Regions from separate parts of the Alkalibacterium sp. s-m-28 genome, predicted to be linked through region 2. Evidence: a T-box and tRNA genes for the amino acid it is inferred to sense, from the RefSeq annotation. Region 2 holds a T-box; the other holds one or more tRNA genes.
What was found. The T-box of region 2 lies ahead of ACYQ4S_RS02765 (valine--tRNA ligase). A T-box ahead of a tRNA ligase gene usually reads a tRNA of that ligase, here a tRNA-Val.
Positions count from the first base shown of each region.

Region 1: it encodes a tRNA-Val, which carries the amino acid that the T-box ahead of ACYQ4S_RS02765 (valine--tRNA ligase) is inferred to sense. The anticodon was not compared.

Region 1 is NZ_BAAGIQ010000033.1:1,969-6,361, forward strand. Features, by position in the region: tRNA gene ACYQ4S_RS06100 (tRNA-Tyr) at 1-59, opposite strand, end outside; tRNA gene ACYQ4S_RS06105 (tRNA-Phe) at 69-141, opposite strand; tRNA gene ACYQ4S_RS06110 (tRNA-Asp) at 163-235, opposite strand; tRNA gene ACYQ4S_RS06115 (tRNA-Met) at 329-401, opposite strand; tRNA gene ACYQ4S_RS06120 (tRNA-Ser) at 494-583, opposite strand; tRNA gene ACYQ4S_RS06125 (tRNA-Glu) at 610-681, opposite strand; tRNA gene ACYQ4S_RS06130 (tRNA-Ile) at 692-766, opposite strand; tRNA gene ACYQ4S_RS06135 (tRNA-Gly) at 800-870, opposite strand; tRNA gene ACYQ4S_RS06140 (tRNA-Asp) at 876-948, opposite strand; tRNA gene ACYQ4S_RS06145 (tRNA-Met) at 1,036-1,108, opposite strand; tRNA gene ACYQ4S_RS06150 (tRNA-Ile) at 1,201-1,274, opposite strand; tRNA gene ACYQ4S_RS06155 (tRNA-Met) at 1,295-1,368, opposite strand; tRNA gene ACYQ4S_RS06160 (tRNA-Pro) at 1,382-1,455, opposite strand; tRNA gene ACYQ4S_RS06165 (tRNA-Arg) at 1,466-1,539, opposite strand; tRNA gene ACYQ4S_RS06170 (tRNA-Leu) at 1,553-1,638, opposite strand; tRNA gene ACYQ4S_RS06175 (tRNA-Gly) at 1,673-1,744, opposite strand; tRNA gene ACYQ4S_RS06180 (tRNA-Thr) at 1,775-1,847, opposite strand; tRNA gene ACYQ4S_RS06185 (tRNA-Leu) at 1,857-1,938, opposite strand; tRNA gene ACYQ4S_RS06190 (tRNA-Lys) at 1,969-2,041, opposite strand; tRNA gene ACYQ4S_RS06195 (tRNA-Val) at 2,051-2,123, opposite strand; rRNA gene rrf (5S ribosomal RNA) at 2,134-2,249, opposite strand; gene msrA (peptide-methionine (S)-S-oxide reductase MsrA) at 2,357-2,899, opposite strand; gene serS (serine--tRNA ligase) at 3,106-4,380, opposite strand.
Region 2 is NZ_BAAGIQ010000010.1:1,224-5,616, forward strand. Features, by position in the region: gene ACYQ4S_RS02765 (valine--tRNA ligase) at 1-2,594, opposite strand, end outside; T-box leader at 2,646-2,884, opposite strand; gene ACYQ4S_RS02770 (thiol peroxidase) at 2,902-3,405, opposite strand; gene thiI (tRNA uracil 4-sulfurtransferase ThiI) at 3,474-4,393, opposite strand, start outside.

The DNA.
Region 1 (4,393 bases), on a different contig from region 2:
TACGAACCCGAAGGAACGGATTTACAGTCCGCCGCGTTTGGCCACTTCGCTATCCCTCCAAAATGCTATGGCGCTGGACAGAGTCGAACTGCCGACACACGGAGCTTCAATCCGTTGCTCTACCAACTGAGCTACAGCGCCATCTTTCAATATCCTGCTTTACGGTCCCGACGGGAATCGAACCCGCGATCTCCTGCGTGACAGGCAGGCGTGATAACCGCTACACTACGGGACCTTACGATTTATTCAGCCTCTATGAGGTCACACTGTGGACTGACGTCCAAGTGTATCATGTCTGTAATCGCTAAAGCTTCAACAGACATGACAATTGCGGGGGCAGGACTCGAACCTGCGACCTCCGGGTTATGAGCCCGACGAGCTGCCAACTGCTCTACCCCGCGATAATAATAGAAAATCATTGTGTTGAGACACTGCAAGCTGACGCTAGAGTGTACTATGTCTGTAATCACTAAAGCATCAACAGCCATGGTAAAGGAGGATGTGGGATTCGAACCCACGCGCGCTTTTACACGCCTGACGGTTTTCAAGACCGTTCCCTTAAGCCGGACTTGGGTAATCCTCCATTAAAGTAATACTATTTTATTACTATGACCCCTACGGGATTCGAACCCGTGTTACCGCCGTGAAAGGGCGGTGTCTTAACCGCTTGACCAAGGGGCCAGTATTAAAATGGGCCTAAGTGGACTCGAACCACCGACCTCACGCTTATCAGGCGTGCGCTCTAACCGGACTGAGCTATAGGCCCTAAACATATTAGGTATACTTTATTCAAGTATAAAGCGGGTGAGGAGAATCGAACTCCCGACATCAGCTTGGAAGGCTGGGGTTTTACCACTAAACTACACCCGCTAAAACGGTCCCGACGGGAATCGAACCCGCGATCTCCTGCGTGACAGGCAGGCGTGATAACCGCTACACTACGGGACCTTACGAAAATCTTTATATGAGACACTGCGAGCTTTCGCTCGAGTGTACCATATCTGTACGTTACTAAAGTAACTACAGATATAGCAATTGCGGGGGCAGGACTCGAACCTGCGACCTCCGGGTTATGAGCCCGACGAGCTGCCAACTGCTCTACCCCGCGATAATAGTAGAAAATCATTTAAGGATACACTATGGACTTACGTCAAAGTGTATCATGTTTGTACGTTGCTGAAGCAACTACAAACATGACAATGGACCTTGCAGGACTCGAACCTGCGACCGAACGGTTATGAGCCGTTTGCTCTAACCAACTGAGCTAAAGGTCCTCGGATCCGTTTGTTTATTATAGCGGCGGAGGGGATCGAACCCCCGACCTCACGGGTATGAACCGTACGCTCTAGCCAGCTGAGCTACACCGCCATTTTATTACTAATCGGGAAGACAGGATTCGAACCTGCGACCCCTTGGTCCCAAACCAAGTGCTCTACCAAGCTGAGCTACTTCCCGAATGTTAAAGTGCACCCTAGAGGAGTCGAACCTCTAACCGCCTGATTCGTAGTCAGGTACTCTATCCAATTGAGCTAAGGGTGCTGATCATTGTGAATACCGAGGGCCGGAGTCGAACCGGCACGGAGAAAACTCTCCGCAGGATTTTAAGTCCTGTGCGTCTACCAATTCCGCCACCCCGGCTGAAGTGTACTTTGGTTACCTGTGTCTATTCACAAGCGGAAGACGGGATTCGAACCCGCGACCCCCACCTTGGCAAGGTGATGTTCTACCACTGAACTACTTCCGCAACAAGGCAGATCAGTCTGCCCGTAAAAAATGCCGGCTAAAGGATTTGAACCCTCGACCCACTGATTACAAATCAGTTGCTCTACCAACTGAGCTAAGCCGGCGTGTTGTTATGCGGATGGAGGGACTTGAACCCCCACGCCGTGAAGCGCTAGATCCTAAATCTAGTGCGTCTGCCAATTCCGCCACATCCGCATGTAGCATATATAAGATTACTCTTATATATGAGCCGTACAGGATTCGAACCTGTGACCCACTGATTAAAAGTCAGTTGCTCTACCAACTGAGCTAACGGCTCATGGATCTATGGAGGTTAACGGGCTCGAACCGCTGACCCTCTGCTTGTAAGGCAGATGCTCTCCCAACTGAGCTAAACCTCCATTAAAAACTGCATAGCAACGTCCTGCTTTCACAAAGGGAAACCCTTCACTATCCTCGGCGCTGAGAAGCTTAACGGCTGTGTTCGAAATGGGAACAGGTGGATCCTTCTCGCTATCGCCACTATACAGTTTATTGCGTCGTGTTACCGCAGCAACTCTTATATCATACAAAGATATCGACCTAATGTCAACAACTTTTGTAAAAATAATTTGAACTTCTTTTCTCACCACTATTAATCCTCAGCAGGATCCTCGTTCCAGTGCTTAGTTAAAAAGCCTGCTCTTCCAGATCCAATGCTATAACGTTTATAGTGAGCAGACTCTTTTTTGTAAAAATCCTGATGGTATTCTTCAGCTGGATAAAAGGGTTTTGCCTCTTCGATAGTCGTAACGATCGGATCTTTGAATTTGCCACTTTCCTGCAGTTCTTTTTTTGACTGCTCAGCTGCTTCTTTCTGTTCCTGATTATTGTAAAAGATCACAGGTCTATAAGAATCTCCTCTATCCACAAACTGTCCACCTGCATCTGTGGGGTCAGTCTGTCTCCAGTATATCTCTACCAATTCTCTATAAGGCATTAATTCAGGGTCGTATGTGATTTCTACTGCTTCAGTGTGACCAGTCGTACCGGAAGTGACCATTCGATACGTCGGGTTTTCAACGTGTCCACCTGTATAGCCTGATACAACGGAATGGATACCGGGCTGCGAGTCAAAAGGCTTGACCATACACCAGAAACACCCTCCTGCAAATACTGCTTTTTCTAATTCTGCCACGCTGTTTCCTCCTGATCCTGATTCTATTCATAGTCTAAGGTCGAATATGTCTATTATGATTGTATCACACTGCCTCGTGAATCAAAGAAAAAGAGCTTGTCTTATATATGACTCAGACAAGCCTTTCTATATTTTCCTACATCAGTGACGGACAGTTATTTAGCCGAACATCGACTTGAATCTGTATACTTCAGCAGGGATACACTTTATTTGATTTCTGTGACGCCGCCCATATACGGCACCAGTACATCAGGAATTTTTATGCTGCCGTCAGCCTGCTGATAATTTTCAAGAATTGCGGCTACTGTACGTCCGACTGCTAGCCCTGATCCATTCAGCGTGTGTACATAATCGATCTTATCGTCCTCTTCACGTCTATACCTGATCATCGCCCGTCTAGCCTGGAAAGATTCTGTATTAGAGCATGAACTGATCTCCCGGTAAGTTTCCTGCGTCGGGATCCACACTTCTAGATCATATGTTTTAGCTGCCGCAAAGCCAGTATCTCCTGTAGAAAGAAGAACAACTCGATATGCAAGTCCCAGCTTCTGCAGAATCGCTTCTGCATTTGCGGTCATCTTCTCAAGCTCGTCATAAGAGTCTTCCGGCTTAGCAAATTTGACCATCTCAACCTTATTGAATTGGTGGAGTCGAATCAATCCTCGAGTATCTCTTCCTGCACTTCCCGCTTCTGAACGGAATGAAGGAGATAGAGCCGTAAAGTAGATCGGCAGATCTTTTTCATCAAGAATCTCGTTCTGATAATAGTTAGTCAACGGGACTTCTGCCGTTGGAATAAGCGTCAGCGGATGTCCGTCGATCTGGAAAACATCTTCTTTGAATTTAGGAAACTGACCTGTACCATACAGAGCATCATCATTTGCAAGATAAGGCGGAATGACTTCTTCATATCCGTGTTCAGTCACATGCAGGTCGATCATGAAGTTATAAAGAGCACGCTCCAGTCTGGCACCGAGTCCTTTGTAATACAGGAATCGGCTTCGGGCAACTTTTGCACCTCTTTCAAAATCTAGAATTTTCAGGTCAGCACCTAAATCCCAGTGGGCTTTCGGTTCGAAGTCGAATTCAGGCAGATCTCCCCACTTGCGTATTTCTTCGTTTGATTCTTCATCTTCACCGATAGGCAGAGACGGGTGAGGCAAGTTCGGCAGTCCTGAAGCAATGGTCTGTGTCTTTTCTTCTAACTCATCCAGTTCAGCATCAATAGCTTTGATGTCTGCTCCGACCTGCTTCATAGCCGCAATAGCCTCGTCCGCATTTTCCCTGTTGCTTTTTTTCTGTGCAATCTGATTAGATACATCGTTTCGTTCTTTCTTCAGTTTTTCAGATTTCTGAATCAGTTCTCTGCGACGTTCGTCCAGCTCTTTCAGTTCGTCGAGTTCAGACGGGTTCACTCCTCGTGTCTGCAGACGTTCTTTTACTGCATCAAAATCATTTCGGATCAGCTTGATATCGATCATACCGTTTTCCTTC
Region 2 (4,393 bases):
TATTTCTCCTGATACTCTCTCCCTTTAGCTCGCTCTTCTTCAACGATGCTGTCTGGAGCATTCTGAACGAATTTTTCATTAGCAAGTTTCTTCTCCACTCGAGTGATTTCACTCTGCCATTTAGACTGCTCTTTTTCCAGACGCTTGATTTCTTCTTTGAAGTCGACTAGTCCGGCAAGTGGGATGAATACTTCCGCGCCAGTTACTACAGCTACTTTCACTTCTTCCGGCACATCGACCAACTGTTCTATGACTAGCTGATCAGGGTTACAGAATCGTCTGATGAATGACTCATTTTTTTTAAGGAAAGTCTCTTCTTTGTCTCCTTTAGTTCTGATCAGCAAATCAATCGTTTTGGACAAAGGTCTGTCAGCCTCCGAACGAATCGTTCTGACAGCCCTAATCAGTTCGATCAACATGTCCATGTTTTCTACAGCATCCTGATCTTCGAATTCAGTGCGAGTCACAGGATATTCTGCAGTTACGATGGACTCTCCTGAGTGAGGGATATGAGACCATATTTCTTCAGTTACGAATGGCATGATCGGATGAAGCAGACGCAGGGTCTGGTCCAGAACATGTACAAGAACAGACTTGGCAGACTGCTTCTGTTCTTTCGTTCCCTGTGTCAGGACTTCCTTACTCATCTCTATATACCAGTCACAGTAATCATCCCAGATGAATTTATACAACTGACGGCCAGCTTCACCGAATTCAAACTTCTCAAACAGGTCGGTCACTTGTCTGACTGTCTCATTAAGACGAGCTAGGATCCATTTGTCTGCAATCGATTTTTCTAAAGTCAGATCGATTTCTTCAACTGAAAAGTTACCTAAATTCATGATGACATATCTGCTTGCATTCCATATCTTATTGATGAAGTTCCATGATGCATCCATCTTTTCATAACTGAAGCGGACATCCTGGCCAGGAGCAGATCCGTTGGAAAGGAACCATCTCAGTGCATCCGCACCATACTTGTCGATGACTTCCATAGGATCAATTCCGTTTCCTAAAGATTTACTCATCTTTCTGCCCTGCTCATCTCTTATCAGTCCATGCATGAGAACATGCTTGAACGGCGCTTTGCCTGTAAATTCAAGACTCTGGAAAATCATACGGCTGACCCAGAAGAAAATAATGTCATACCCTGTTACCAGCGTACTCGTCGGGAAGTATTTCTTAAAGTCGCTGCTTTCCACGTCAGGCCACCCCATAGTAGAAAAAGGCCAGAGGGCCGAACTGAACCAGGTATCCAGCACATCATTATCCTGCGTCCAGTTTTCCAGATCAGAGGGGGCTGACTCTCCAACGTAAACTTCACCTGTCTCATTGTGATACCAGGCCGGTATACGGTGTCCCCACCACAACTGTCTTGAAATAACCCAGTCGTGTACATTTTCCATCCAGCTATTGAATGTCTTCTCAAAACGTTCCGGTACGAAATTGACTTTATCTTCAGTCAGCTGGTTAGCCAGTGCTTTATCAGATAAGTGATCCATCTTCACAAACCATTGAGTTGACAGTCTCGGCTCGACAATGACACCTGTTCGTTCTGAGTGACCCACGCTGTGCTGCATGTCTTCAATCTTGATTAGATATCCTTCTTCTTTAAGATCACTGACTAGAGCTTTACGTGCTTCGAACCGGTCCATCCCTTCATATTTTCCTGCCAGACTGTTCATGGATCCATCATTGTTCATCACATTGATTTGTTTCAGATCATGTCGCTGACCGATTTCAAAATCATTCGGGTCATGGGCGGGAGTAATCTTGACTACTCCTGTACCAAATTCCATGTCGACATAGTCATCAGCGATGACATCCAGTTCCCTGTCTAATATAGGAAGTAGCACTTTCTTTCCAATCAGGTGCTGATACCTCTCATCATCTGGATGGACAGCTACAGCCGTATCTCCAAGCATTGTTTCCGGACGGGTCGTAGCAATTTCTACCGACTCCTCGCTGTCCACTATCGGATAGCTGATATGGTAGAAGGCACCATTGACTTCTTTGTGCTCGACTTCAATGTCTGATAAGGCCGTCTGCGCTTTAGGGTCCCAGTTGATGATGTACTCTCCACGATAGATAAGACCCTTATTATACAGATCAACAAATACTTTGTTTACTGCTTTATTCAGTCCTTCATCAAGCGTAAACCGTTCTCTTGAATAATCGACTGATATACCAACTTTTGCCCACTGATCACGGATATTAGCCGCATATTCTTCTTTCCAGTCCCATACTTTTTCAAGAAACTTCTCTCGACCCAGATCATGACGGGAAATGTTCTGCTCAGCCAGTTTCTCTTCTACTTTGGCCTGGGTTGCTATTCCGGCATGGTCCATCCCTGGAAGCCACAAGGTGTCATATCCCTGCATACGCTTTTGTCTAATTATGATATCCTGAAGCGTCGTATCCCATGCGTGGCCCAAGTGAAGTTTCCCTGTCACGTTCGGCGGCGGAATGACGATAGAATACGGTTCTGTTCCCTTCTCATTTGGCTTGAACAAATCTTTATCCAGCCATTCCTGATATTTTCCTGCTTCTACGGCAGTTGGATCGTATTTCGTTGACATGTTATTCTCTTCCATTTTATGCACCTCATTTATTTTAATTATCAAAAAAAGCACCCATCCTAATCAAACTAGGACGAATGCTTCGCGGTACCACCTATATTACTACAGCATATTCCGGTCGATCAAATATATGCTGTAATCTCTCTAGACAGTATTAATGGTCTGTCGTCCCATTTACGAGTACTATTTGGTTTCCCCGTAAAAGCTCCCAAGCTACTTCGTGATCGTCTTCATCAGGGATTTCCAGCTGACACCCATTCTCTGAGATGATTCGGATCATTACTCCTCTTGTTCTATGCTTTTATTTATTCTCTTGTCTGAATTAGTTCAGTTCTGCTTCTTCATGTCTTGCAGCTGACAAAGCTTCTTCATAGTTAGGATCTTCTGCCATTTCTTTCACCACTTCACGGTAGACGATCTGGCCGTTTCTATTGATGACAAAGACTGTCCGAGCCATTTTGTCAATAGCTTCGATGTAAAGACCATAATCTTTAGCAAATGACCGGTCACTGTCATGAAGAATATCTGAAGACAGCACTTTAGATTCTGCCCATTTGGTCTGCTGCTCTATAGTATTTGTCGATATGGAAATGATCCGTGTATTCTTCAGATCTTCAGCTTTATCATTGAAGGTATTCGTCTGTCTGGAACACGTGCTTGTTTCAATATCCGGAACCGTACTGATGATCAGCACATCTCCTTTGTAATCTGACAAGCTGACCGTTTCTTCATTCAGATTCTTAGCCGTAAAGGAAGGCGCATCGTCTCCTACTTGAGGGGGTTGAGCGTTTGTCTGGAATTTTTTACCTTTTAAAGTTACATCCATGTTTTTCCCTTCTTTCCTATCGTTTAAGTCTAGTGTACGTTTCATCAGAGCTGAATGCAACCAAAAGATCAGAAAAGCGAATCAAATGCATCTTCATTTGACTGCTCAGAATCGGAATGTTTACCGATCACCGTATCAACAATGCCGTCCAGTGCACGCTGCATCATCCCTTCGATATCCAGCTCCTCTTCCAGTTCCTTGACCTTGTGCAGTCTAGGCTTTGTTTTAGGACGTGTAGGGGCAAAGACCGTGCAGCAGTCTTCATAAGGCTGAACCGCCAGATCAAAGGTATCGATATCCTGTGCAATTTTAATGATGTCGTTCTTGTCCATTGAAATCAGTGGTCTGAGAACAGGAGTATTGGTCACTTCGTTTATAGCTCTCATGCTTTCTAGAGTCTGAGAAGCGACTTGCCCGAGCGACTCACCGTTGATTATCGCCAACCCGTTTCTGTGTTCTTTGATCGCATCAGTCAGCCTCAGCATCATTCGTCTGGTAATAGTCATTGAATACGTTTCGGGAATCACTTTCTTAATTTCTTCCTGAATTTCAGTAAAGGGAACTTCCAGGAAGGTGACGTCTCCGCCAAAACGTGCAATTTTGGCAGTGAGATCTTTAGCTTTCTGAAGAGCTTGCGGGCTAGTGTAAGGCGGACTGTGAAAATGAACAGCTTCTATAGACATGCCTCGTTTCATCGACAGATATCCCGCAACAGGTGAATCGATCCCCCCTGACAGCATAAGCATCCCTTTTCCACTTGTACCTACTGGAAGACCTCCTGCACCTGACAGAGTATCAACAGAGATGAAAATCCCGTCTTTTCGAACCTCTACCCTGACTGTAACATCCGGGTTCTTCATTTTCACTGATACTGGCTGAACAGCCTTTTCAACTTCAGCTCCAAGCAGACGGTTCATTTCATTCGTATCATATTCAAAATCATGGTCAGCTCTTCTGGTCATGATCTTGAAAGTCACATTCTCTCTGA